DNA from 3 places in the Vreelandella sp. EE27 genome. Region 2 is predicted to be linked to each of the others. Evidence: predicted binding sites of a transcription regulator. Region 2 holds the regulator's gene; each other region holds the start of a gene.
The links. The regulator FliA, encoded in region 2, starts transcription of late flagellar genes. The targets are predictions, from matches to a motif close to CTAAAGTTNNNNNNNNNNCNGCCGATA.

Region 1: the regulator FliA is predicted to act here: its motif matches at 1,817-1,843, upstream of fliD (flagellar filament capping protein FliD).
Region 3: the regulator FliA is predicted to act here: its motif matches at 1,837-1,863, upstream of ACWHVV_RS07385 (DUF4019 domain-containing protein).

Annotation. Positions count from the first base shown of each region.
Region 1 is NZ_OZ309109.1:532,213-536,531, forward strand. Features, by position in the region: gene ACWHVV_RS02550 (hypothetical protein) at 1-43, opposite strand, end outside; gene fliD (flagellar filament capping protein FliD) at 333-1,682, shown strand; gene fliD (flagellar filament capping protein FliD) at 1,933-3,330, shown strand; gene ACWHVV_RS02565 (FliC/FljB family flagellin) at 3,722-4,319, shown strand, end outside.
Region 2 is NZ_OZ309109.1:134,485-138,803, reverse strand. Features, by position in the region: gene ACWHVV_RS00645 (OmpA/MotB family protein) at 1-667, opposite strand, end outside; gene ACWHVV_RS00650 (hypothetical protein) at 1-2, shown strand, start outside; gene ACWHVV_RS00640 (motility protein A) at 672-1,487, opposite strand; gene ACWHVV_RS00635 (RNA polymerase sigma factor FliA) at 1,528-2,226, opposite strand; gene ACWHVV_RS00630 (flagellar protein FlhE) at 2,253-2,675, opposite strand; gene ACWHVV_RS00625 (hypothetical protein) at 2,682-3,203, opposite strand; gene flhF (flagellar biosynthesis protein FlhF) at 3,200-4,319, opposite strand, start outside.
Region 3 is NZ_OZ309109.1:1,520,744-1,525,062, reverse strand. Features, by position in the region: gene ACWHVV_RS07395 (carboxymuconolactone decarboxylase family protein) at 1-417, shown strand, start outside; gene ACWHVV_RS07390 (class I SAM-dependent DNA methyltransferase) at 513-1,256, shown strand; gene ACWHVV_RS07385 (DUF4019 domain-containing protein) at 1,386-1,787, opposite strand; gene ACWHVV_RS07380 (hypothetical protein) at 2,078-3,529, shown strand; gene ACWHVV_RS07375 (DUF1456 family protein) at 3,615-4,100, opposite strand; gene ACWHVV_RS07370 (tetratricopeptide repeat protein) at 4,111-4,319, opposite strand, start outside.

The sequences.
Region 1 (4,319 bases), 400 kb from region 2:
ACGGGGCGGGGTGGGCAGTCGGGGTTTTGCCTTGGGCAGACATGAGGCTCTCCAGCAGTGAACGCGAAATACGCAGGCCAGTGTAAGTCACTCATGGGCATTAGACCAAGGTCTATATAAGACGATGGTTCAACGAACGCTTTTTAGCGAATTCTTTGGGTAGCGACGTAGTCTCAAAATTTCCAAACATTACAGAAAATAACCTTTTAATGAGTTAAAACAGGTCAAGAGCTAAAGAAAAAGCGCCGGATGCCGATATTCAATGCATCAACGCAGGCAAATTTCAGGTCGCGCGGTTAATTGAGCGACGCTAATCGAAGGGGCACTAATCTATGGCTTCCATTACCTCACTGGGTGTAGGGTCCGGGCTGGATCTAACTGGGCTGCTGGATCAGTTGGAGGATGCCGAGCGTGGCAAGCTCGAACCCATCGAACGCCAAATCGAGACCCAGGAAACCAAAATTTCCGCCTATGGCCAGATGAAAAGCACGCTAGCGCAGTTTCAAACCGCTGCGGCGGAGCTAAACGACTCCGCACTCTATGAAAGCCTTTCCACTAACGTGGGGGGGAGCGCCGCCACCGCCGCTGCCGATGCCGAGGCACTACCGGGCAGCTATAATATCAGTGTCGAAACGCTGGCCACTCGCGGCACGCTGGCCTCGGAAGGTGTCTCGCAAGACCAGTATGAACAGCCGCTGACCTCTACCGAGCAAAAGCTGACGCTTACGTTTGGCAACGGCGAAAGCGAAGACGTGATCATTGCGGCGGATAGCACCCTCGAGGACATGCGTGATGCGATCAACGCCGCCGATGCCGGCGTCAACGCCACCATCATTTTCGACGGCGACGACTACCGCCTAGCGCTCAGTTCCAGTGAGACCGGCGAAGATGCTTCGATCAGCGACTTCAGTTTTGGTGCGGAAGGTAACGCGCCCTTTGCCGCCGATACAACGACGCATCAGGCGGGCACCAACGCAGCGCTGGAAGTCAATGGCATCACTATTACCAGCCCCACCAATCAGGTCGAAGGCGCCATTCAGGGCGTGACGCTCAACCTGCAGGAAGAGGGCGAGAGCACCGTGGCGGTCGAGCAGAATACCCGCGCGGTGCGCGACGCCGTCAACGGCTTTGTGGATGCGTATAACGATCTAAAAGAGACCATTGGTACGCTGACGAGCTTCAACGCCGAGACCGGCGTAGCGGGTGAACTGAATGGCGACAGCGCCACGCGTAGCGTAGAAAACCAGCTGCGCAGTGTGTTGAGCGGGGGGATAGGGGGCGAGTACTCGCGACTGGCCGATATCGGTATCACCCTGCAGCGCGACGGCACCCTGGAAGTCGATGATGGCCAGCTCGATAATGCGATCGCCAATAACCAGGAAGCACTCTCGGCGTTCTTCGCCGGCGATGCCAGCGACGCGGGTATGGCAGGCCAGGTCAACCAGACGATCGAACAGCTGTTAGGCAGTAGTGGAGCGGTGAACGGTGCGATTAGCGGCGCAGAAAATCGCGTGGAATCGTTAGGCGAGCGCTATATACGCACCGAGCAGACCATCGAGCAGACCATTAGCCGCTACCGCACCCAGTTTGGCCAGCTCGACGGCATGGTGGCCCAGATGAACCAGACCAGTGATTATCTAACCCAGCAGTTCAGCGCAATGGATGCCCAGCTGGGCCGCTAGGCAGTAAAACTGAGCCGTTAGGCAGTAAAACGTAGTTAAAAGCTGGTAAGCCTTCCATTAATAAGGTATTAAACGCGCCAAAGCACGTTGAGTACCGCTTAAACGCCTGCTGTAAAGCAGGCGTTTTCGTGTCACTAAAGAAATCACGGCGTTGGCCGATACTAGTTATAGGTAAGTTTTAAACAGGCGGAGCACGCAGGCCGTGTCTACGCACCCTGGTTTAGCCTTTTGCATATAGGAGCCCCCTTGCATGGCGACGATAACCTCTTTAGGCGTAGGCTCTGGCCTCGATCTCACCGGCTTGCTGGATCAGCTTCAAGACGCCGAACGCGGCCGGCTAGCTCCCATTACCCAGCAGAAAAAAGATCAAACCGCTAAAATCTCCGCGTTTGGGCAGCTTCAAACCTCGCTGAATGGCTTTCAAGACGCGCTGGGCAAGGTCAACGACCCCAAGCTCTACCAAAGCCTTTCCGCCAATGTGCGCGGCGATGCCATTAAGGCGACCACCAGCGCGGAAGCCCTGCCCGGCAGTTACCGGGTCGAAGTGACCCAACTGGCCACCGCTGGTACTTGGGCCTCCACCGGTGTAGCCAATCGCGATCAACCGGTAGAGCTAAACGGCTCCGACCAAATGACGCTGACCCTGGGGGATGGCAAAAGCGTTACGCTTGCGCTGAAAGAAGGCAGTACGCTCGAGGATATTCGCAACGCCCTAAACGCCAATAAAGAGGCGGGCGTGAATGCGACCATCGTCAATGACGGCAGCGAAAACGGCTTTCGCCTGGCGCTAAGCTCTAAAACAACGGGGCAGGAAGCTTCTATTGAGAGCCTCACCTTTTCAAATAGCGCCACACCCGATGACGCCATTGCCACGGCCATCAGTGAAGACATCAAGCGCGTAGGTGAAAACGCCCGGCTCACCGTCAACGGTATCGCGATCACCAGCGAGAAAAACGAGATCGCCGGTGCCATTCAGGGCGTGACGCTTAATTTGAACGAGCTCAGCTTGGGCAAAGACGAAACCGCCACCAGCACCGTGGTGGTGGAGCGCGACACGCTTAAGCAGCGCGAGGCGGTCAACGGCTTCGTCAAGGCGTTTAACGAGCTGAAAACCACCATCGGCAAGCTCACCAATGTCACTGGCGAGCGCGCGACCGCCGGCGAGCTAGTGGGCGATAACTCCGTACGCATTATCGAATCGCGCCTGCGCAGCGTACTCACCGGCGGCGTACAAGGCGGCGAGTTCAACACGCTCAACCAGTTGGGCATTACGCTGGAAAGCGACGGCAAGCTGAAAGTGGACGATAACAAGCTTAGCGACATCGTGGCCAATAACCCCAAAGCGCTCAGTGACTTTTTCGCCGGCGATAAAAAAGAAGGGGGCTTAGCCGGCAAGCTTGGCAGCACCGTCGAGCAGATGTTGGGCAGCAACGGGGTGGTAAAGCTTGCCATTACCGGTGCGGAAAGCCGCGTGAAAGGCCTGGACGACCGCTTCGCGCGCATGGAAAAAACGGTGGATGCTACCATTGCCCGCTACCGCAGCCAGTTTGGCAAGCTCGATGCCATGGTCGCGCAAATGAACAGCATGAGCAGCTATCTCACACAACAGTTCGACGCCCTGGACAGCCAACTAGGCCGTAAAAAGTAGTAGCGCTCCCCTCGCGTTAACGCGGCTGTTATAACGCCCATACAGCAATATTCGACCCCCTGCCCGTAGGAGCAGGCTTCAGCCAGCGAAGCAGCGCGCCAAGCGCTGCCGGGGTTAAGCCTCTCATAGCCCCCGTTACAAAGGCCACTGCCCCTACCCCTGTAGGAGCAGGCTTCAGCCAGCGAAGCAGCGCGCCAAGCGCTGCCAACCAACCCCGGCACCCAAGCGTGATCAGATAAATGCCTCACCCCGCCATCCACCAACATTTAAACAAATTTTTTTACCACCCACCCTAAAGATTCTCCCACCCGCGCCGTTAATTAATATAACGGCGCACAACACGCCGCAAAGCAGGCCAAGTGGCCAATCTTATTGAAAGGGGAATACCACCATGTCAGTAATCAATACCAACATCACTTCCATGATTGGCCAGTCCAACCTGTCCAAATCACAAAGCTCTCTGGCCACTTCCATGGAGCGTTTGAGCTCTGGCCTGCGCATCAACAGCGCCAAAGACGACGCTGCCGGCCAAGCCATCGCCAACCGCATGAGCAGCCAGATCACCGGTCTGGGCCAGGCCCAGCGTAACGCCAACGACGGTATCTCCGTTGCGCAAACCGCTGAAGGTGGTTTGAACCAGATCAACGACAACCTGCAGCGCATTCGTGAGCTAAGTGTTCAGGCGTCCAACGACACTAACAGCCAGCAGGATTTGGGCTCTATCCAGGACGAAATCGATCAGCGTCTTAACGAAATTGATCGTATCTCCCGTGAGACCGACTTTAACGGCACAAAAGTACTTGGTGCCGATACTCGCAACCTGAGTATCCAGGTAGGTGCTGACGATGGCCAAACTATCTCGGTTGGTTTGGAAACTATCAACCGTGAGACTCTTGGTTTGACGGGCTTTAGCGTTGCTAATGGTATTGACGCAGATAACGTGGCTGAAAATGCTCCCACTGATCTAAGTGGCATTGAAGGTCTTAACG
Region 2 (4,319 bases):
AACGCGAGGCCGGCGCCTGGCCGTTCGGCGGCCGGCGCAGCACGAACTCGACGCGCCGGTTGGCGGCGCGCCCGCTTACGGAGTCGTTCGCCTCGAGCGGGCGCGTATCGGCGTAGCCAACGGCGCGCAGGCGTTCCCGCGCCACGCCTTCCTCTTCCAGGTGGCGCACCACGGCAATTGCCCGCCCCGTCGAAAGCTCCCAGTTGGAGGCAAACGAGGCGGTGGCGATCGGCACGTTGTCTGTGTGCCCTTCCACTGATATCTCTCCATCGAAGGTGTCGATGACCTCGCCAAGGCTTTCCAGCACCTCTTCGCCTTGAGCGGTCAGCCGCGCCGCGCCGCTATCGAACAGCAGGCTATCGTCGATGCGCAGGGTAATGCCTTCGCGGCCCTCGGATACGCTCACGCCTTGAATATCGAGGCCGTCCATCGCCGGGCTCAGCCCACTGTGGAGCGGTTGAAGTCCCGAAGAGAGCGGCTGAATACCCGAGGTCGTGGGTGTGCCGGCGGCTTCGTCGCCGGTGCCCGCCGGGGTGAGCGCCAACAGCAGCACGAACAGCGTGATCAACAACGTCAACACGTCCAGGTAGCTGGTCAGCCACCCATCTTCACTGTCGCCATCCCCGGTGAATGGCGATTCCAGTGCGTGGCGGGCTTCGCGGTTCATCGCCCTACCCCTTGGCAGGCGCGTCGTTCTCGGCGCGCGGCTTCACGTTGGCATCACGAATCTCGTCGTTGTAGTTGGCCACGAAGGAGTTCAACGTCTCTTCGATGAACGACGGCAAGCGGCGCTTGGTGATCAGCGAGATGCCCTCGAGCACCATGTTCATGGTGATCAAGCGCTCCTCGGTGCGCCGCTCGAGTTTCACCGCCACCGGTTTGAAGACCAGGTTGGCAAGCAAGATACCGTAGAAGGTCGTGAGCAGCGCCACCGCCATGCGTGGGCCGATCACCTCCAGGTCACCGGCGTCCATGACCTCCAGCATGTTAACCAGCCCCACGAGGGTGCCGATCATGCCGAAGGCCGGGGCGTAGGTCGCCATGGTGCGAAAGATTTGCGCCTCGGCGTGCTCGCGCGCCTTGAGCCGGGCGATACGCCAGCGCAGCATGTCGAAGATTTCATCTTCCTTGGTGTTGGCGATCACCAGCTGAATGCCGGTGCGCAGAAAAGGGTTGCGCGTGTGTTCGAGCTCGCGCTCCACCGCCCGCACGTCGCCCTTGAACCAGAGCCGCGACATGGACACCAGCTCGTTGATATCGTCGCGCACGTAGGTGTTCTCGCGGCGAAATACCAGCCCCACCAGGCGTACCACCCGCAGTACCTCCTTGAGCGGGTAGCTAATGAAGGTCGCCGCCAGGGTGCCGGTCACCACGATGGCAAGCCCGGGCAAGTTGAGAAAGCTCTCCGGGGATTCCGCGGTGAAAAACAGCACGCTAACCAGTAGCAAAATACTGGCAAATATACCGATCAAGGTAGAGGGGTTCATCGACGGCTCCTCGCCGGTTGGGTTTAACGGTTAAAATGCGTCAATCTGGCTCGTGCAGCCGCGCGCGCAGACGGCTAATGGCTTGGCTATGCAGCTGTGAAACACGCGATTCGGTCACCCCCAGTACTGCGCCCACCTCTTTCAGGTTGAGCTCCTCCTGGTAGTAAAGCGCCATCAAAAGCTTTTCCCGCTCGGGCAGCGCTTCGATCGCCGCGATCAGGGTTTCGCGCTGCTGACCACCCAAAAGCTCCTCAAAAGGCGCATTCAGCGCCTCCTGAGCGGGTTCCCCGCCCTCTTCCAGAAGCTCCTCGAAGGGCAGCAGGTGGCCGCTGTTGGCGTCGTTGAGCAGTTGGTGATACTCGCCGAGCGGCATGTCCAGATGCCGGGCGATCTCGCCCTCCTCCGGCGCCCGGCCCAGGCTCTGTTCGAGATGGCGGACCGCCTCGTCCATGGCCCGGGCCGAACGCCGCACGCTGCGCGGCAGCCAATCCCGGGTGCGCAGCTCATCGACCATTGCCCCGCGAATCCGCTGGCTGGCAAAGGTGGCAAAGCTCGCCCCCTGGGAGGCGTCAAAGCGCCCGAGCGCCTCCAATAGGCCGACCATGCCGGCCTGAATCAGATCATCGAGTTCGATGCTCGCCGGCAGGCGGACCTGCAGCGCCAGCGCCTGGCGGCGCACCAGCGGCATGTGCTGAGTGACCATTTCGCTGTGTTGAATTCTGCCTTGTGCTGTATACATCCTCGTGCCTCGTGGCTATACACTCGTCACTGGTAGTTCACAATCACGTGAAGCCCTTTTACCCGCATCGGCCGCTGCCCGCGCCCCAATGCGAAGCGAAACGCCAGCGGCGCATCGGCGGAAAGCCCGGCAAACCCGGTTTCGCTTCCGCGCTGGCCGCTGAGCTCGACGCAGCGCTCGGGGTGGCAAAGCCAGGCCCGCAGCGCGGCGTCGAACGGTGCCTCATACCGCCAGTGAACGCCTTCGATGCGCCCCTGGGCGATCTCCGCTACCGGCGGCGGCGCCAAAACCTGGCTGCTGACCGCCCGGTCGCTCATGGCCACCATCATACCGGTGACCTCCTTACTCCAGCTGCCTGTGCCCGCCTGAGCGGTCACTGTCAGGCTCGCCCCCATCGCCATTAGTAGCGCGACGCCTTGAAGACTCTTTTTCAGAAAACGCTTTTTCATTGTGGCCTACCGCGCTAGTAGCAGCAGTTCGATATTCAGATAATTCGCCGCCGCCTTCTGCAAATTGTCTAAAAGCCCTTCGCGGGGCAAGCCGGGCTCGTGTAGCGCCAGTAGCTGGCGGGGCCCCTGGTTGTCGTTGAGCTGGCGCAGCGTGCGATACATGCTCGCGAAGGCGTCCGCGTCGCTGCGCACCCAAAGCGCCCAGCGTGAATAGCGCTCGCAAAGCGCCTCCATCGGCTCGCTGGCATCCACCGGGACGACCTCCCAGCTTTCCGGGGTCGCCGCCCAGCGCCGGCCAAGTTCGGCCCACTCGCCCAGGCGCTCTTTGACCGGGGCGACGCTTTTCGTCGGTAGCCCCACCACTGCCAGCGGCGTCTTGACCACCGGCGTGGCGGCGTCGCTTGCCGGCGGGGTTGCCTGGGTGTCCACCTCGGGCTCGGCGGGCTCGCTCACAGCCTGCTGCGCGCGCTCTTCGTTGCGCAGGCTCGCCCACTGGCGCAGCCCCGATGCCTGGTCGCCGCCGCTCATGCCAGGGCCTCGCGGCTGACGCTACCCAGTTGGCGGATGGCGTCCCGGGTCATCAACATATGCATCAGCGCGTCGAGTAGCGCGGTATCGCGGCGCTTGCGAGATGTTTTGGAAAGGCGCATCACGTCCTGGCGCAGCGTTTGCGCGGCCTCGTCCTGGGCGTTGTCCAGGTGCGTGGCGGCCGCAGCGGCGCCGCTGGCCATCAAAAGGCGCAGTTGGGCGCTGACCTCGCCGCCATCGGCTTCCTTGAGCGCGCGCCAGGCTCGCTTGGTCAATATAGCCGCGCCTTCGCTTTGCAGCTGAGTGACCAGCAGCGATAGCACTTCGGCCCCCAGCCGCGCCGGGGTGAGCCAGTAGCGTTTGGCCACGCGCTTGGCGCTTTCCGGGTCGCGCAGCTCGCCGTACCAGGCGAGAAAATGCCGCCCTGCCTGGTCGGTGACCTCGGCGTGGGCGTTCCATAGCTGTAGCGGCTGGCCGCGAAAGCGCACGTCGACCCGATGCGAGAGTTCGCTTTCGCCAAACAGGGTCGTCAACGCGTAGCGCTCGCCCTGCCAGTATATCCGCTGAGCGCCGGTCGCCTGGCTGACCCAGGTCAAACGCTCGCTTTCCAGCGCGTCCAGGGTCTCGCCCTCGGCAAGGGTCGGCAGCAGATGGACCGCCGCCTGGCGCTGGGCATCGATACGAGCCTGCCAGCCGGCGGGCTGGCGGTGCTGTAAAAGCGTTAGCGCACAAAGCTGGCCGTCGGCGTCGAGGCTCAGATCCGGCATCGACCACTCCATGCCACGCTCGTTGCGCCGCGGTGACCAGACGATGCCCAGCGCATTCTGCTCGCCCGCCTGGTCGGCCAGTGCCGCCAGGCGCTGGTCGTGCAGTACGCCCGGCAGCGCGCCGATATCCCATACCGCTTCGAGCAGCGCGAACCCGGCCACCCGCTCACGCAGCTGCGCGAGCAGCAGGCTCAACCGACGCCCCTGGCCCAGCACGTCCTGGGACCAGCGCGGTGCCAGCGGCGCGTTCGGCCACGGCGGGCGGTCCGGCGCGGCGTCGGTATGGCCTGCCAGCGCCTGCTCGACCAGCGCAGCCGGGTCGGCCAGCGCCATATCCTCGGGCACCTGC
Region 3 (4,319 bases), 1.4 Mb from region 2:
CGTATCCCCAAACACCTGGCCGCACTGGCCAATACAAGCTCGGATAGTGCAGTGACACCCATGATCGTGCACCTGGTCGAGCTACGCGTTTCCCAGCTAAACCAGTGCTGTTTTTGCCAACATAAGCATGCCGAACAAGCACGCGAGAGTGGCGAGCATCAAGGGCGTCTCGACGTTCTGCCTGGCTGGCGCGAAGCGCCCTGCTTCAATGTCCAGGAGCGCGCCGCTCTGGCATGGGCTGAAGCTTTGACGCTGGTCAATCGACAGCGGGTGGATGACGCCACCTATCAGCAAGCGCTGGATGCGTTTGGTGAGCGCGACCTGATGGAGCTGACCGCCGTCATTCTTGCAATGAATAGCTGGAACCGGGTGGCCATTAGTATGCAGTTCGTTCCTGACATGACGGCCTCTTTGTAAACTGCCCTTGGCCTTTTGAAGGAGCCACGGCATCGCTTCTAAAATTCAGAGCGCTCGTTTACCATGCGCCACCCCCTTACGAGCGCCGCCCTGCCATGTCCGTCAACGCACTTTATACCGACCTTTCTCACTATTACGATTTGATGTGCGAGGACATCGACTACCCGGAGCAGAGCCGCGGCGTGCAGCGCCTTCACCATGTGCTGGGTAACGGCGGCCGCCGGCATCTGGACCTGGCCTGCGGCACCGGCCCGCACGTGCGCCACTTTCTGGATGCAGGCTTTGCAAGCAGCGGCCTGGATATCAACCCACCCATGCTGGCACTGGCCGCCGCCCGCTGCCCCGAGGCGCAGTTCAGCTGCCAGGACATGGGGAATTTCAGCGTTAGCGAACCCCAGGACCTGATCACCTGCTTTCTCTACTCTATTCACTACAGCGACGGTATCGCGCGGCTCAAGGCGTGTATCCAAAGCGCCTACCGCGCGCTTGAAAGCGGCGGCATGTTTTGTTTCAACGCCGTGGACAGGGAAAAGATCGACAATGCGCTTCTGGTCAGACACAAGGTGCGCAAGGGGGATGACGAGTTTGCGTTTCGTTCGGGCTGGCACTACCCGGGCAGCGGCGAAAAGCAGTCACTCAAGCTAAGTATCGAAAAAAGTCGGGGAAGCGGCGTTGAGCGCTGGGACGATGAACACGCCATGGTCGCCGTCAGTTTCGCCGAACTCACGGCGCTGCTGACACCCTACTTCACCGTGCAGGTTTTCGAGCACGACTACGCGGCCATTACGCCCTGGAACACCACCTCGGGCAACGCGATATTCGTCTGTATTAAAGCCTGACCGACGAAATCAGATGGGCCAAACGGCGCGATGAAACCTGGTCGCTGCCGCTATTGATCCGGTTTCTATTGAACCCGGTATTTATTGAACCTGGTCTCTATTGAACCTGGTCTCTATTGAACCCGGTCCCTATTGAACATAGTAGCCGCTGACGCGCCAGGCGCCGTCTTCGAAATGCGGGGTAACGGTTTCGGTGAGCAGCCGGTTGGCGAAGTTGGTCTGGAAGGTAAAGATCTTGTAGTCCCCCCGCGGGGCGCCGGGCATCGAGGTCTCGCTGATCACGCGCAGGCGGCGGCGGGACTTCATCTCGCCTACGTCCTGGCGGGCAAGCTCGATGGTACGCTCGAGCATGCTGGGCGAAAGCGGGCGCTGTAAAAGCGGTGAGGCGCTGTCCCAGGCTTTTTCGAACTCACCGTTATCGATACTTTGAAGCCAAGCCATCACCGCTGTTTCAGCGGCGTCCGCGTGGGCGCTGGCGGGAAGTACGGAAAAAACGAGGGCGGCCGCTAGGGCGCGCAGCGTGGTGGGCATGTAGGGCTCGCAGTGGTTGAAAAACGTTTGCTTTGCTATCCATACGTTATATCGGTCAATCGCCCTCCGACTTTAACGCCGCCCCAATGCCCGGCTGTGCCGGTTATAGCCCCTGCCGGCCCAAGGCTTACCGGTAGGCAGTTGCTTTAGCGCGCGATTGTACTAGGGTAATGGCTGGGCACGCGTCTCACCCTGCCTTCCATACCGATCTCTTTTCGGGGCGGTATTTAACCCAGCCGGCTTTTAATAATTAAAAAGGCATATAAAACGACACTAGCAAGGAAAACTTCATGTCATACCTACGCGTATGCCAGTTCAACAAGCTGGCACTTGGGCTTAGCGTTTCCGCAGCCATGATCTCGAGCGCGGCAGCGCAAACCAGTGACCAGCAAACCATCGAAGAGCTGCGCTCACAGCTCAACCAGATGCAGCAGCGCCTCGAACGGTTGGAAAGCCAGCAAGGTACCGCCGCCTCCAGCACCGCTCAGTCAGGCACGACCTCCCAAGGCGATTCCAACCAGGACTATACGAGTCAGAACGCGAACCAGGGCTCATCGGATCGTGGCTCTTCGAGCCAGGGCTATACGGAGCAAAGCTCATCCGGTGACACGGGCGCCGAAGGCTCCTCCTCCCGGGACGGACAGGAACTGGCCCAGGAAAACCAAAGCACACTCGAAGAGATGCAGCAGGTCGAATTCGGCGGACTGGTAGAGTTCAGCGGCAGCGCGAACGACTGGGACGACCAGAGCAAGGATACCGTTGGCGATCTCGACTTCGGCAAGCTCGTTTTCACCGTAGAAGGCGAAACCGGCAATATCGATTATTCCCTGGCCTACCGCTTCTACGACGACTACCACTTTCTGCAGCACGGCTGGGTCGGCTATAACCCCACCGAGGAAGATTCCATTCAACTGGGTCTGGTGCAAACGCCGTTCGGCAACATGGATTACGGCTACCTGGGCTACTATGGCAACCTGGGGTACCTGGCAGGCTTCAACGATAACCAGAACGCCGGTATCAAGTGGGACCGCTCTGCCGGGGCCTGGGATACGTCGCTGGCCTTTTTCAAAAGCGACAGCTTGAGTAACGACAACGAGCACTACGGCGCCAACGCCGTGGGCGACAGCGCCCAGGGTAACAGCGAAGAGAACCAGGTCGCCGCGCGAGTAGGCTATACCTTTGGTTACGACACCGACTACGCTACACAGGTGAACGTGTCCGCCAAGGGCGGCCAGCTTTATAACCGCAACACCGAGCGCAGCGGCGATAACTGGTCCGCCGCCCTGGGCGTAGACGGAAGCTACGGCAACTGGCGCACGCTCGCTCAGGCCACGACCTACGAGTACAACGCCAAGAACCCGGCGGAAAGTGAATCGGGTATTTCCGATAACGCCCTGCAAATCGGCGCCTTCAACTTCAACTACCTGATTCCCGCCAAGGGTGAGATCTACTCGGCAAGCGTGGGCTACAACCTGGAAGTGGATTGGGGCCCGGTCGACAACCTGTTCTTCTTCAATGACTTCAGCGTCATCGACCCCTCCGGCGACTACAGCGCCATCAATGGTGGCTTCGGCGATCAACAAAACCCCATGGTCAACGACCTGGGGGTACAAATGACCGCCGGCCCCTTCTTTGCCTGGTTCGATATCGTGAGCAACAAAAACGGGTTGGATTACTTCGGCTCGCCGGTCGACAACGGCTGGAATACGGCGTTTCTCACCAACTTCGGTTTCGAGTTCTAAGCCGCGCCCCGCGTAGCAAAAAGGCCCCGAGAGGGCCTTTTTAGTTTAAAACGCTTCGTTTAAACGCGGCGCAAGGGCGGTGGGTTCACGCCTTCGCAGCGCCGTTTTCCTGCGCCGGGCGGTACTGGTTCTGCAGGCCCATCAGAAAATTACGCAGCATTTGATCCTTGCACTCCCGGTAATTCTTGTGGCCGGGCTTACGGAAAAACGCACTCAGCTCATGGTGGCTTAATGGCAGGCCCTCGCGCTCGAACACCGCGATAATATCGTCGGCCTGCATGTTCAAGGCGATACGCAGCTTCTGGAATACCTTGTTGTTATTGAGCTTGGCTTCCGGCTTGGGCGCCGGGCCTTCACGCTTGCCGCGCTTATAGCTGATAAAGCCGTTCAAAAACGCCGCCAGATCCTTGTCCTTCATCGTCTCAAAGGCCTCGTCGTCGTCCTTTTTCAACCAGGCCGTTACCTGCTCTAAAGCAACGTCCACATCGGCCAGCTTGAAAATGGCCACGATGGCGGTGTCTTTCAAATCGAAGGTGTAACGGATGCGGCGTAAAATATCGTTATTGGTCAACGTGGGGGTCCTAACGAGTAGTGAGCGAGGTCAGCAGCGCGTCGATCTCGGCTTTCAGTTCATCATCTTGAATGTTGGCTGCGCCGGCTTTGGCTTGGCGCAGGCTTTTAATGGCGTCGTCGATGTCGTCCCGCTCTACCTGAAGCGTTGCCATCGAGAAACCGATCGAAGCGATATGATCCTGGGAGGGTATGGCGACGGCTTTATCCAGTGCTTTTT